4 regions of the Ewingella sp. C233 genome follow, and region 4 is predicted to be linked to each of the others. Evidence: predicted binding sites of a transcription regulator. Region 4 holds the regulator's gene; each other region holds the start of a gene.
The links. The regulator Fur, encoded in region 4, represses iron uptake genes when iron is present. The targets are predictions, from matches to a motif close to ATAATAATGAGAACNACTATCAA.

Region 1 (3,455 bases), on a different contig from region 4:
CGCGCGCAGGTTTCGGCCAGAACCGAACTTATCAGCAGGAAATCCTCTTTCGAGGTGCCGCACAGGCGCTCGACCAGTTCCGGCGTGTAGCGGGAGACGTGCTGTTTCAGCAAATTCCACACGCAGCGCGGGTCCTGCAAGGTTTTGTCCTGCTTCGCGAAGCCGTTTTCGTCCAGCTGATAGTGCCAGCTCTCTTTATTATAGGTTTTCTTCGCGGCGTCAAAACCGCTGAACAGACCATCATTAAAGGCAAAATCTTCCCGCACCAGCAGGCTGGCATTGGTGTATTCGCGCACGTAGTCATGCTGGATTTTGTCGTGGGTGATCAGGTAGTTGATCATGCCGAGCAGGAAAACGGCATCGGAACCGGCGCGGATCGGGGAGTAGATATCGGCGACGGCGGCACTGCGGTTAAAGCGGGGATCGACCACGATGACTTTAGCGTTATTGCGAGTTTTCGCCTCAATCACCCATTTGAAACCGACCGGATGGGCTTCGGCGGCATTGCCGCCCATGATTAAAATCACGTTGGCGTTTTTGATGTCCACCCAGTTGTTAGTCATCGCACCGCGGCCAAAACTTGGCGCCAGCGCCGAAACGGTCGGGCCGTGGCACAGGCGGGCCTGGCAGTCGATCGCCAGCATCCCCATCGCGCGGGTGAATTTCTGGTCCAGCAGGCCGGTTTCGTTACTCGCCGCCGACGAACAGAGCATACCCGTGGTCAGCCAGCGGTTGACGGTCACGTTATTGTCGTTCTTTTCGACGAAGTTAGCGTCGCGGTCATCTTTCATCAGGCGGGCGATACGGGAAATCGCCTCGTCCCAACTGATGCGCTGCCACTTATCAGAGCCCGGCGCGCGGTATTCCGGATGCGTCAGGCGGCCTTTGCTGTGAATATAATCCAGCACGCCCGCCCCTTTAGGGCACAGCGAGCCTCGACTGACGGGATGGTCCGGGTCACCTTCTATATGGAAGATGTTTTCGCTGACGTTCTTGGCAGCGTCACCCAGGCTGTAGATCAAAATGCCACAGCCGACCGAGCAATAGGTACAGTTGTTGCGGGTTTCCCGCGAGCGGAGCAACTTATACTGACGGGTTTCCGCCAGCGCCAGCGACGGCGCAAAACCGAGTAACGTCGCTGTGGTTCCTGCCATTCCGCCCGCGCAGATCTTAAATAACTGTCTTCTGCTGACCTGCATGAAAGACTCCTTCCTATCATTTGTTAACACATTGCATTCACATTGGCGCTTTCCCCGCCGCAGCGAGGGGCGCTAAAATAGTGTATTAAATCCGGACTGTAATTGTGGTCTATTGTAACCGGAATGTTTATAAGGTTATTGCCAATGGATGTCCATCGCGTAAACGAATTTGACGAAAAAGATGACCAAAAAGTGACGCAGATCATCGGTGCCACCCGTAAAAAGGTGATGCAACGCGGACATCTCGATGCGCCGCAGGATGACTGGATTGCCGAAGAAGTGCCGGTCGCGCTGGTGTACAACGGCATCTCGCACGTTGTGATGATGGCGTCGCCCAAAGAGCTCGAGGCCTTTGCGCTGGGGTTTTCGCTGTCTGAAGGGATTATCGAATCGGTGGCTGATATCTACGGCATCGATGTGTCATCGAACTGCAATGGCATAGAAGTTAACATTGAGTTATCCACCCGCCGTTTCGCCGGGCTGAAAGAGCGACGGCGCGCAATGGCTGGCCGCACCGGCTGCGGAGTGTGCGGCATTGAGCAGCTTGGCGATCTCTTTCGCCCCGTTGCGCCATTACCGTTCACACAGACGTTTGATTTGTCGAATCTGGACAGTGCGTTGCATCAGTTGAAATCGGTACAAACTATCGGCCAACTGACCGGTTGCACCCACGCGGGTGCCTGGCTCAGCCCGCAGGGCAAACTGCTCGGCGGCTGCGAAGACGTCGGCCGCCACGTCGCATTGGATAAAATCCTCGGCGTGCGGGCGAAAAAACCAGACTGGCAGGCCGGCGCCGCGCTGGTTTCCAGCCGCGCCAGCTACGAAATGGTACAGAAGGCGGCCATGTGCGGTGTGGAAATCCTGTTTGCCGTCTCGGCCGCCACCCAACTCGCCGTCGATGTCGCCGAACGCTGTAACCTGACGCTGGTTGGTTTCAGCAAACCCGGCCGGGCAACGGTGTATACGCATGCGCAGCGGCTGAAAGGGTAAACATTACGGCAGAATGGTCCGAATCAGGCCTTAGACCGTTTGCAGCACGGCTTAGTTAATCTCGCTCTAAGCCCCGTATAACAGCATCTTACGAATACCCGCACAAAGTGCGGAGCATAGATAATCATTTTCAATATCATTTAATTAACTATAATGATCCGACTGATTACGCGGTGCTCACAATGACGGTGCCGCCCTACACTATGGAGACGATGAACATGAGTTATTCACTGCCATCACTGCCTTACGCATACGACGCACTCGAACCGCATTTCGACAAAGAGACGATGGAAATCCATCACTCTAAACATCATCAGGCGTACGTTAACAACGCTAACGCTGCGCTGGAAAGCCTGCCAGAACTGGCAAAACTGTCGGTTGAAGAACTGATCGCTAACCTCGATAAAGTTCCTGCTGACAAGAAAGTGGCTCTGCGTAACAACGCGGGTGGCCATGCTAACCACAGCCTGTTCTGGAAAGGCCTGAAAACCGGTACCACCTTGCAGGGCGACCTGAAAGCGGCTATCGAACGCGATTTCGGCAGCGTTGACGCTTTCAAAGAAACCTTTGAAAAAGCAGCAACCACTCGTTTCGGCTCAGGCTGGGCGTGGCTGGTTCTGAAAGACGGCAAACTGGCGGTGGTTTCTACTGCTAACCAGGACAGCCCGTTGATGGGTGAAGCCGTTTCTGGCGCTTCCGGTTACCCGTTGCTGGGTCTGGACGTGTGGGAACACGCTTACTACCTGAAATATCAGAACAAACGCCCTGATTACATCAAAGCGTTCTGGGCTGTTGTGAACTGGGACGAAGCAGCAAAACGTCTGGCTGAAGCGAAGTAATTTCGCGCCCCCCTTAACCGGGGTACAGTTTGCTCAAATGGCGGGGTCTTCCCCGCCATTTTTATGTCTTTCTTTTGCAGTTTGTACGTTCAAATATCAGACCCCGCCCGCAGTTCTCAAATAAGCCGCTCTCTACCCCTAAAGTTTGTCTTAAGTCCACCGATATGCCTTTAACAAAGGCTTCACAAAAACTTACCTCATGGGCAAACGCGTCGGCGGAGAACAGTAATGGGAAAGGGTACAGGTCTGTCACAACGCATTGAAAACCTGAAAGTCGGCACCAAACTCGGACTGGGTTTTGGTTTGGTTTTACTCATCGCGGTGGTGATCGCCGCAGTCGGTATGGTGAAGTTCAAAGACATCAACGACCGCGCTGAAAAAGTAGATTTCAGCAACCAGATGAATACGTTGCTCAACGATGCCCGGC
Region 2 (3,455 bases), 1.4 Mb from region 4:
GTAGTGAAACACTGGGTCGGCTATGGTGCCGCCGAGAATGGATACGACAGCCACAACGTTTACGGCAAAAATGCCGTCTTCCCCGGTGACAATCTCAAAGAGCATATCTATCCGTTTACCGGCGCGTTTGAAGTTAACGTCGCCAGCGTCATGCCAACCTATTCGATTCTGAAAAACCTCATGATAGAAGGCAAGGAGGTGGAACAGGTCGGTGCCGGTTTCAACCATCAATTACTCACTGATATTCTGCGCGATCAGTACGGTTTCAAAGGCGTGATCCTCAGCGACTGGTTGATCACTAATGACTGCGATGACGCCTGCGTTAACGGCACCCAAGAGGGTGTCGAACCTGTGCCAGGTGGAATGTCATGGGGCGTGGAAAATATCACTCAACAGGCGCGCTTTGTAAAAGCCGTACAGGCAGGCGTTGATCAATTTGGCGGCGTGACCGACTCGAATATGATCGTCAAAGCTGTAGAAGAGAAACAACTGAGTGAAACACGGATTAATCAGTCGGTTGAGCGGATCCTGGAACAAAAATTCCGCATCGGTCTGTTTGAAAACCCGTACGTCGATATCCAGAAAGCAGCGCAAACCCTGGGCCGCCCTGACTGGCAAAAAGAGGCTGACGCCGCTCAGGCCCGTTCGCTGGTCTTGCTGCAAAACAGTGATAATCTTTTACCACTGAAAAAAGGCAAAAAAGTGTGGCTGTACGGCATCGCACCGCAGGCTGCCGTGACTGCCGGATTCACGGTCGTCGATGCCCCTGAACAAGCCGATGTGGCGTTAATCCGCGCCCACGCGCCATTTGAGCAACCGCATAAGAATTATTTCTTCGGCAAACGTCATCATGAGGGATCGTTGGCCTTTATGTCTGACAACGCTGACTATCAGGCCATCGTAAAAGCCAGTGCTAAAGTCCCTGTTGTGGTGACTGTTTATCTCGACCGACCGGCAATCCTGACCAATGTGCAGGACAAAGCCAAAGCAATTATTGGCAACTTTGGGGTCAGCGATACCGTACTGTTTAGCCGCCTGACCAGCGATGAGGCGTACACCGGCAAACTGCCGTTCGAGCTGCCATCATCGATGGAAGAAGTGCTGCAACAGAAATCGGATATGCCGCACGACACCGAAAATCCGCTCTACCCGATTGGCGCTGGTCTGGCGCGTTAAGGCAGGAACAATATCAAACTGAAGACGTAACGCTTCACATAATAACGGGCACAGAAAGTGCCCGTTATTATTCACAGCCAGTAATGACTTTTAATGTACAACTTAACTTATGAGCAGAAGACGCGTGCGTCGCGTGGCGTATAGATGCCGAAAGTCACCATACCCAACAAGACGTCCGGGAAAGTTTGCTGAACTTCAACGCGAACGACTTTATCAGCGCCACCACACACTTTCGCTGCATCAACAGATTTCTGTTGCCCTATCCCGCCAACAAAGAAGTGATGCGTTGTGACAACTTTCGGCTGAGTCGCGATGCCCTGTCCCATATTGAAAGTCTGCTGCGCGCAGCCGGTCAGTAACACGGCAAAAGCAGCCGTCATCAATAATTTTTTCATAAATAGACCCCGTAAACCTTAAGTATTCTCGGCAAGCAAAGTGCCTGCCGATAAAGATTGCCAACAAAAGACGGTCTTGCTTTGAAAAACCGAAATAGTAAAGCGGCGGTATTATCGGCATTAACTGTAAAACGGGGTAGAAAAATCTCCCATAATCCCTATTTAGTTTAAGGTTTATGTACATAAACCCACCTAATACCCTGATTTTTATGTGGATAGAAATCCCCTCACTTCACATTTTTTGGAAAAGTTCACTTGATAATGTAAAATAATAATGATAACAATTATCATTAAGTTTAACATCTGCGGCAAATGTTACGGAATACACCTTCTTTTGGCGGGTGGGAATTCCTGCGCGGAAAAGTGGGCTTCCGGGGTTTGTTTTATCTACGTACTGCACACAGTTAATTAATCACTCGATAATTTATTTCTTTATTTATAGGGACTTTGAACTTGAATACACTGGCCTTCCCTCTTAAGCGTTCGGTGCTGCTTTGCGCCGTCGCACTGACGCTTCCTGCTGCCTCTTTCGCGGAAGAAACCGTCGTTGTCACCGCTACACCGGCACAAACCGCTGATACCCCCACGCAGGGTTACAGCGCAAAAACCAGCAGAACGGCCACCAAAACCGATCAGCCGATTATTACCACCGGTCAGGCCGTGTCCGTTGTGACGCGTCAGCAGATGGATGACCAGAACGCCACTACCGTTAACGCCGCGCTGAACTACACGCCGGGCGTATTCACCAACTTTGCCGGTGGCGCAACGCGCTATGACACCATCTCCCTGCGCGGTTTCCACGGCGGTGATGTTAACAACACCTTCCTCGATGGCCTGCGTATTCTCAGCGATGGCGCCAGCTATAACTCCATTCAGGTGGATCCGTGGTTCCTGGAACGCATTGATGTTATCAAAGGCCCCTCTTCTGCCCTGTATGGTCAGAGCATTCCGGGCGGTCTGGTGATGGAAAGCACCAAGCGCCCGCAGTTTGCTGAAGAGGGACATTTCCGTCTCTCCGGCGGTACGCAAGACACCAAGGGCGGCGCGTTCGATTACACTAACGCCATCAACGACCAGTGGGCATTCCGCCTGACAGGTATGACCCGCACCAGCGACACCCAGTATGACCACCAGCGCGAAGAGCGTTATGCCATTTCCCCGCAATTAATGTGGCAGCCGGATGAAAATACCTCGCTGTTACTGCGCGCCTATCTGCAAAAAGATCCGTCTGGTGGTTATCACGCCGCTGTGCCTGCTGATGGCAGCTTGTACGGTGATAAACTGAGCCGCGGATTCTTCGACGGCGAATCTTCGCTTAACCAGTTCAAACGCTGGGAGCAGATCTACAGCTACGAATTCCGTCACGCCTTCAACGACGTGTGGTCATTCCGCCAGAACGCCAACTACACCCACTCCAACACCGAGCTGGATCAGGTATATCAGGCAGGCTGGAATGCGGACCGTACCCTGATGAACCGTTACTACTCCGGTGAGACCTCCTCGCTGGACAGCGTTGCCATCGATAACCAATTGGAAGCGGACTTCGCCACCGGCGAGCTGGAACATAAAGTGGTGGTTGGTTTCGATTACTCCTACTTTATGAATGACCTGAAATCCCTGGGCGCGACGGCCAGTCAGCTGAACCCGTACACCGGTTACACCGGCGGTCCGAATCTGGCTTACTACAGCAGCAAAACCGGCAAAGACCGTTATGAGCAGATGGGCACTTATCTGCAAGATGATATGAGCTGGAACCAGTGGCACCTGACACTGTCGGGTCGTTATGACACGCTGAAAACCAAAAACACCGCCTATGACAGCATCGCTGTTAAAGATACCAGCAGCGAGCGTACCGACCGCCACTTCAACAGCCGTGCGTCTTTA
Region 3 (3,455 bases), 1.1 Mb from region 4:
TGCCGAATTTCCTTCGATTATTAACATTTTCCACTCTGCCGCTATTGATGTTCACCGCGCTGTGCGCGAATTGTGGCGGGTGCAACTGCATGTAATGCAAGGTGCAACCCGTAATCATAATAAATGTGACCTGGAATCAGCTTCTTGTGACAACCTTGTTAAAAATCTTGTAATTGCACTTTGGCTCGCAGAGTATCCCGCCGAATTTGATTTTTTAGCTGGTGCTAAAGCCCGAACAGAGGCGCATCAGAACTGACTCTTTTTTAGATTGTGTACAGAACAACACGTGGAGAACTTGCATGACAATGAACACGCCAATGATGGTGACGTTTTGTGTTTACATCTTCGGGATGATCCTCATCGGGCTGATTGCCTATTTGCGGACCAAGAATTTCGATGACTATATTCTCGGTGGCCGCAGTCTGGGTAGCGTGGTGACGGCCCTGTCAGCCGGAGCGTCCGATATGAGCGGCTGGCTGCTGATGGGCCTGCCGGGTGCGATTTTTATCTCCGGTATTTCTGAAAGCTGGATCGCCATCGGGCTGACTATCGGAGCCTATCTCAACTGGAAGCTGGTGGCGGGGCGGTTAAGGGTCCATACCGAGGCCAACAATAACGCGCTGACCTTGCCGGACTACTTCACGCATCGCTTTGAAGATTCGAGCAAAATGCTGCGCATTATCTCGGCCATCGTCATTCTGGTGTTCTTCACCATCTATTGTGCTTCCGGCATCGTGGCCGGTGCGCGTCTGTTTGAAAGCACCTTTGGCATGACCTACCAGACTGCACTGTGGGCCGGTGCCGCCGCTACCATCATCTATACCTTCATCGGCGGTTTTCTGGCGGTCAGTTGGACGGATACCGTGCAGGCCAGCCTGATGATTTTTGCGCTGATCCTGACGCCGGTGATTGTGATTCTGGCGGTGGGCGGCATTGATACCTCAATGATGGTGATCAACGCCAAAAATCCTGAATATACCGATATGTTTAAAGGCATGAATTTGGTGGCGATCCTGTCGCTGCTGGGCTGGGGACTGGGCTATTTCGGCCAGCCGCACATTCTGGCGCGCTTTATGGCGGCCGACTCGCACCGCACTATCCGCAGTGCACGCCGCATCAGCATGACCTGGATGATCCTTTGTCTGGCAGGAACCGTCGCCGTGGGTTTCTTCGGTATTGCGTATTTCAGTAATAATCCGGGGCAGGCGGGCAATGTGTCGCAAAACGGTGAACGCGTGTTCATTGAACTGGCGAAAATTCTGTTCAATCCGTGGGTGGCCGGGGTGCTGCTCTCCGCCATTCTGGCGGCCGTCATGAGTACGCTGAGCTGTCAATTGCTGGTCTGTTCGAGCGCTATTACAGAAGATCTCTACAAAGCCTTCCTGCGCAAAAATGCCAGCCAGTTCGAGCTGGTCTGGGTTGGCCGCGCGATGGTGCTGGTAGTCGCACTGGTGGCGATTGCGCTGGCCGCAAACCCGGAAAACCGCGTGCTGGGGCTGGTGAGCTATGCGTGGGCCGGGTTCGGCGCGGCGTTTGGGCCAGTGATTTTGATTTCAGTCATGTGGAAACGCATGACCCGCAACGGCGCGTTGGCCGGAATGTTGGTCGGTGCCATTACCGTGCTGGTGTGGAAGCAATACGCCTGGCTGAACCTGTATGAAATCATCCCCGGCTTTATCTTTGCCTCGTTTGCGATCTGGGTTGTCAGCCTGATGGGCAGCAAGCCGTCCGCCGCCGTCGAACAGCGTTTCGACACGGCTGAAGCGGAGTTTAAGACCGTCTGATACATGCCGTCAGAAAGCGCGGAGTCAGGCATTCTGGCTCCGCTTTCATCTACGTGTTCACCCCTCGCAGAAATAATCAGCAATAAATTATCAGCCTGAAAGCGGCGTTATGTTGCAAAAAATCCCCCATAGCCACTTGTTTTTATTTTCGCAAGAATGATAATCACTATCGTTTTCATTTTACTTATCTTTACACGATAAGTTCGCGTTTAAATGTTTTTGCATTTCGGTGCCGGGAGTCTCATCTATGTTCGTCCCCTTTCTCATTATGTTCCGCGAAGGGCTGGAAGCCGCATTAATTGTCAGCCTGATCGCCAGCTATCTGAAGCGGACGCAGCGCGGGCAGTGGCTCGGTGTGGTGTGGATGGGTGTGATAGTCGCCGCAGCACTCTGTCTGGCGCTCGGTATCTTCATCAATGAAACCACCGGTGAATTCCCGCAGAAACAGCAGGAACTGTTCGAAGGCATCGTGGCGGTGATCGCCGTCTGCATTCTGACCTACATGGTGTTCTGGATGCGTAAAGTGTCCCGCTCCATCAAAGTGCATCTTGAGGGCGCTATCGATAACGCGCTGAATTCGGGCCGCGGTCAGGGCTGGGCGCTGGTGGCAATGGTGTTTTTCGCCGTGGCGCGTGAAGGGCTGGAATCCGTGTTCTTCCTGCTGGCCGCTTTTCAACAGGACGTCGGTATTGCAGCGCCGATCGGTGCGATTCTCGGGCTGTCTGCCGCTATCGTGCTCGGTTTCCTGATTTACTACGGCGGTGTGAAGCTACATCTGGCGAAGTTCTTCAAATGGACCAGCCTGTTTATTCTGTTTGTCGCCGCAGGTCTGGCAGCGGGTGCAATTCGTGCCTTCCACGAAGCCGGTTTGTGGAACCGTATGCAGGACGTCGCCTTTGATTTGAGCAGCGTTCTCTCCACGCATTCCCTGTTTGGCACGTTGCTGGAAGGGATGTTTGGCTATCAGGAAGCGCCTACCGTCAGCGAAGTATCCGTCTATTTTCTGTACCTGATCCCGGCGCTGTTCCTGTTCTTCATGCCGCAGGGCAAACAACCGGTGGCGGTTTCGGCGGCCTCCGGACAAAAAACACAGCGTTAATTACGCAACATTTGTCTGTCCATACACTGTCTCTTTCATGGAGTTATTCATGTCTTATTCGACCACCGTGTTTCGCCGTAAAGCGCTACAGATTGCGCTCTTATCTCTGCCTGCGTTTGCCCTGAGCGCCAACGCGCTGGCTGCTGATGTTCCTCAGGTGAAAATCACCGTGAATGACAAGCAGTGTGATCCGATGTCGCTCACCGTGCCTGCCGGTAAAACCCAGTTTGTGGTGCACAACGCCAGCCAGAAAGGGCTGGAGTGGGAAATTCTCAAAGGCGTGATGGTCGTCGAAGAGCGTGAAAACATCGCGCCGGGCTTCACCCAGAAAATGACCGCCAATCTTGAACCGGGCGAATATGACATGACCTGTGGCCTGCTTAGCAACCCGAAAGGCAAGCTGACCGTCACGGCTGAAGGCGCTGGCACCGCGACCAAACCTGACGCCATGGCGCTGGTTGGTCCGATTGCCGAATATAAGGTGTATGTGACACAACAAGTGGGTGAACTGGTTTCGCACACCAAAGCCTTTACTGACGCGATTAAAAAGGGTGACCTGAAGAAAGCGCAGG
Region 4 (3,455 bases):
TCATCCGGGTCAGGCGGCTGGATTCCTGTTCCGATTTCTGTAGCGCACTGGCGATCAGACCATTGACCTTCTCAACTGAGGCACCAAATTTGACGCTCAGAGGAACCACCGACACATTGGAAATCTGCTTGTATGCCTCAACGTTTTTACTGCGGGCGGCATTAAACAGTGGCGTCGCGCCCTGCTCTGCCAATGCAGACCAGTCAGTGACCAGCTCCTGTACCACCGCATCATCCAGCCCCGGATGGGCCGTGTTTTTAAACGCTGCCAGCGCCTGAGTCATGTTCATCAGCGCCAGTTTTGCGCTGTCGAAGATTTCAGGGCCTTTCGTCGGATCATCCTGAAGCATAGCCATCGCACGGGTCAGACGGGTTTGTGAACGGAAATACTGGTCGCTGCCTTTATGTACCAGTGTCAGATCATTGACTAAGGCGACGTTAATTTCAGCATTTTTGGTCAGTGAGTTAAGTGAAGAAATGGTGTAGATCGCAACGCAAGCCCACATGACGCAAAAAACGCCAAGGATCCCTAACATCGCTTTCCTGATGGTAATGTTTTTCAAAAATTGCACAATGTGCCTCTCGTGAAACGTTTACGTTTCTTTTTATGAGATTAACGGGGATGCAGAGAATCAAACAGATCACCGTCTGGCATCAGCCCGGGACATGGTTGAACACCTCTCCGGGCATCGATTTCTTTATTATGTTGAGATTCCTCTCGCATCTTCTATCGGCGCTACATGAGTAAAATTTAGGACCAAGGTGAAATTATTTCACAATTGCGAATAACCAGATTTCCAGCAGGGACAAGGCTTATATCCCTACAAAGGGCATAAAACACACGAAGGCGATAACGCTTCGCATTAATGCCCGATAGACTTATTGTCCGATCCGTACTGGGATGCACAGGCATATTCTCCAGGCGGCGAGTTTGCTATTATCTGCAGCATTACTGCCTGCTATGCAGAGCACTTCATTGAGAACAAGAGGTTAGAAATCTTATGGCCGTAGTAGGAATCTTCTTTGGATCCGATACAGGTAACACCGAAAACATCGCTAAAATGATCCAAAAGCAGCTGGGTAAAGACGTTGCCGAGATACATGACATCGCCAAAAGCAGCAAAGAGGATCTGGAAAAATTCGATATTTTGCTGATCGGCATTCCTACCTGGTATTACGGTGAAGCACAGTGTGACTGGGACGACTTTTTCCCAACGCTGGAAGAGATAGATTTCGAAGGTAAGCTGGTTGCTCTGTTTGGCTGTGGTGACCAGGAAGATTATGCCGAGTATTTCTGTGACGCGATGGGCACCGTGCGTGACATCATCGAGCCACGCGGCGCGGTGATCGTCGGTCACTGGCCAACGGCCGGTTACCACTTCGAAGCTTCTAAAGGTCTGGCTGATGACAAACATTTCATCGGTCTGGCCATTGACGAAGATCGTCAACCTGAACTGACCAACGAACGTGTGGATGGCTGGGTTAAGCAGATTTCAGCAGAGTTGAGTTTGGCAGAGATTATTGGCTAAGCCTGAATTGGCCCTGACGAACTGGCGAAATGATCGAACGACAGGATACCGCTCCTGAGTGATTGATTCTCCATTGAAAGGGCCAAACTATTACTGAAATTAACAATTTAACCGCTACAAAATTGTAACTTTCTTCGGTATCAAGGTACACTAAGTTTAGGTGTTTTTTCTATTGATCAAGCCGTTGCGATCTTTTCGCTATGGCAATGAAAGATGCGATCTTTGTTAACAGACTACCGTTTCATCATGAACCGCCATCACAGGCTTCATGCCTCAACGTGATTACCATAGTAACAGGACTGAATCCGCATGACTGACAACAATACCGCACTGAAGAAAGCTGGCTTAAAAGTCACGCTTCCGCGACTTAAGATCCTGGAAGTGCTGCAAGCGCCGGAAGGTCATCACGTCAGTGCGGAAGATTTATACAAGCAACTGATTGATATGGGTGAAGAAATTGGTCTTGCGACGGTTTACCGCGTACTGAACCAGTTTGATGATGCCGGGATCGTGACCCGTCACAACTTCGAAGGGGGAAAATCTGTTTTCGAACTGACCCAGCAACATCACCATGATCACCTGATCTGCCTGGATTGTGGCCGTGTGATCGAATTCCGTGATGAGTACATCGAAGGACGTCAGCGCGAAATTGCCAAGAGACATGGCATCAAACTGACCAACCACAGTCTTTATCTTTACGGCCACTGCGAACTGGGTGACTGCCGCGAAGACGAAAACCTGCATAACGATAAACCTGCGCTGTAAGCCAGAATTTTGCCGTCATGCGTTCTGTCATGCAGAACATCCATTAACCGCTGAAAAGCGGTTTTTTTATGCCTGCGGTTTCATGTCACCATTACCGCAGACATAAAAAAACCCCGGCAAGCCGGGGTCTGATAAGGCAGAGATTCAGTGTCAGACTTTGCCGTCAACGTGTTCAGCACGGCTGAAACGTTTGCCGTCGGCGGACGCGGAGCGAACCCAAACATCGCCGCTGACCTGTGGTTTTTGTGCGTCATCGTAACGCTGCCACTGCTTGCCGCCATCCAGTGAATACTCAATAGCCAGCCCCGGCAGCGAAACGTTGGCCTCCAGTTTCCCTCCCGCAACGCGGGCTCCCGGCACCGGCAGACGGTAAGCGACACCGGCCGCATCCATCTTCGGCAATTCACGCTGGCCCATCAGGTTCGCGAACAGCAGCCACTCTTTATGCAGCGCCTCAGTGTTAACGTGATGCGTTTTACCACCAGAGAATTCACGCCCGGCTTTATAATCCATTTCCCAGTCCGCACGGTGCCATGCGCGCTCAGCCAGTGGCAGCAGACGCGGATAGATCATGTACTCCATACGATCATCGGTGCGGACCACTTCGCTCCATAGCTGCGCGGAGATCCCGTGAGCACCTGGCCACGCTTTATCGCTTTTCGCTTCGAAGGCGTTGCCGTCGCGGTCAACCGAGGTTTCGGCGTTCTGCGGCAGGTTGTCCGGCGCAAAGCTGAACACTTTAGCTTCGTCACTGAAACGCGTGCCCCAGTAGTACCCTTTTTCCTGCGGATTCACTTCATACGGGAAATCGAAGTAGACGTAGTCCGGGTTAGAAATAACCACTTCATAACCTTTGTTGGCCCAGTCGTTTGCTGTGTCAAAACCGCCCCAGTAGAGGGTATCCCAGAAGTTTACACCGGTACGTTTAGTCGCGAACGAGGAAGCGTCTTTGGCATCTTTCAGACCATCCTGCCAGGCCTGCATTTTCTCAATACCGTGGGCATTCACCAGCTTGCTGACTTCAACCGCGAAGTAGCTTGGCAAGTGCTCAACGTCCTGCACTTTGCCCTCTTTTACCATCGCCTGGCAAACCTGGGATTGCGCCCAGGGTTTGTCCTGCTTGCTCAGATCAATAATGCCTTTACCCGGTTCGATTTTGCCA

Region 1: the regulator Fur is predicted to act here: its motif matches at 2,307-2,329, upstream of sodA (superoxide dismutase [Mn]).
Region 2: the regulator Fur is predicted to act here: its motif matches at 1,840-1,862, upstream of ACZRKO_RS04570 (TonB-dependent siderophore receptor).
Region 3: the regulator Fur is predicted to act here: its motif matches at 1,935-1,957, upstream of efeU (iron uptake transporter permease EfeU).

The regions. Positions count from the first base shown of each region.
Region 1 is NZ_JBUZRI010000004.1:277,456-280,910, forward strand. Features, by position in the region: gene fdnG (formate dehydrogenase-N subunit alpha) at 1-1,199, opposite strand, end outside; gene fdhD (formate dehydrogenase accessory sulfurtransferase FdhD) at 1,344-2,189, shown strand; gene sodA (superoxide dismutase [Mn]) at 2,408-3,028, shown strand; gene ACZRKO_RS18815 (methyl-accepting chemotaxis protein) at 3,257-3,455, shown strand, end outside.
Region 2 is NZ_JBUZRI010000001.1:995,086-998,540, reverse strand. Features, by position in the region: gene ACZRKO_RS04580 (glycoside hydrolase family 3 protein) at 1-1,176, shown strand, start outside; gene ACZRKO_RS04575 (Bor family protein) at 1,284-1,571, opposite strand; gene ACZRKO_RS04570 (TonB-dependent siderophore receptor) at 2,025-3,455, shown strand, end outside.
Region 3 is NZ_JBUZRI010000001.1:1,254,200-1,257,654, forward strand. Features, by position in the region: gene ACZRKO_RS05750 (hypothetical protein) at 1-256, shown strand, start outside; gene putP (sodium/proline symporter PutP) at 300-1,784, shown strand; gene efeU (iron uptake transporter permease EfeU) at 2,032-2,883, shown strand; gene efeO (iron uptake system protein EfeO) at 2,933-3,455, shown strand, end outside.
Region 4 is NZ_JBUZRI010000001.1:2,402,761-2,406,215, forward strand. Features, by position in the region: gene ACZRKO_RS10870 (methyl-accepting chemotaxis protein) at 1-571, opposite strand, end outside; gene fldA (flavodoxin FldA) at 1,001-1,528, shown strand; gene fur (ferric iron uptake transcriptional regulator) at 1,838-2,293, shown strand; gene ACZRKO_RS10885 (beta-N-acetylhexosaminidase) at 2,444-3,455, opposite strand, start outside.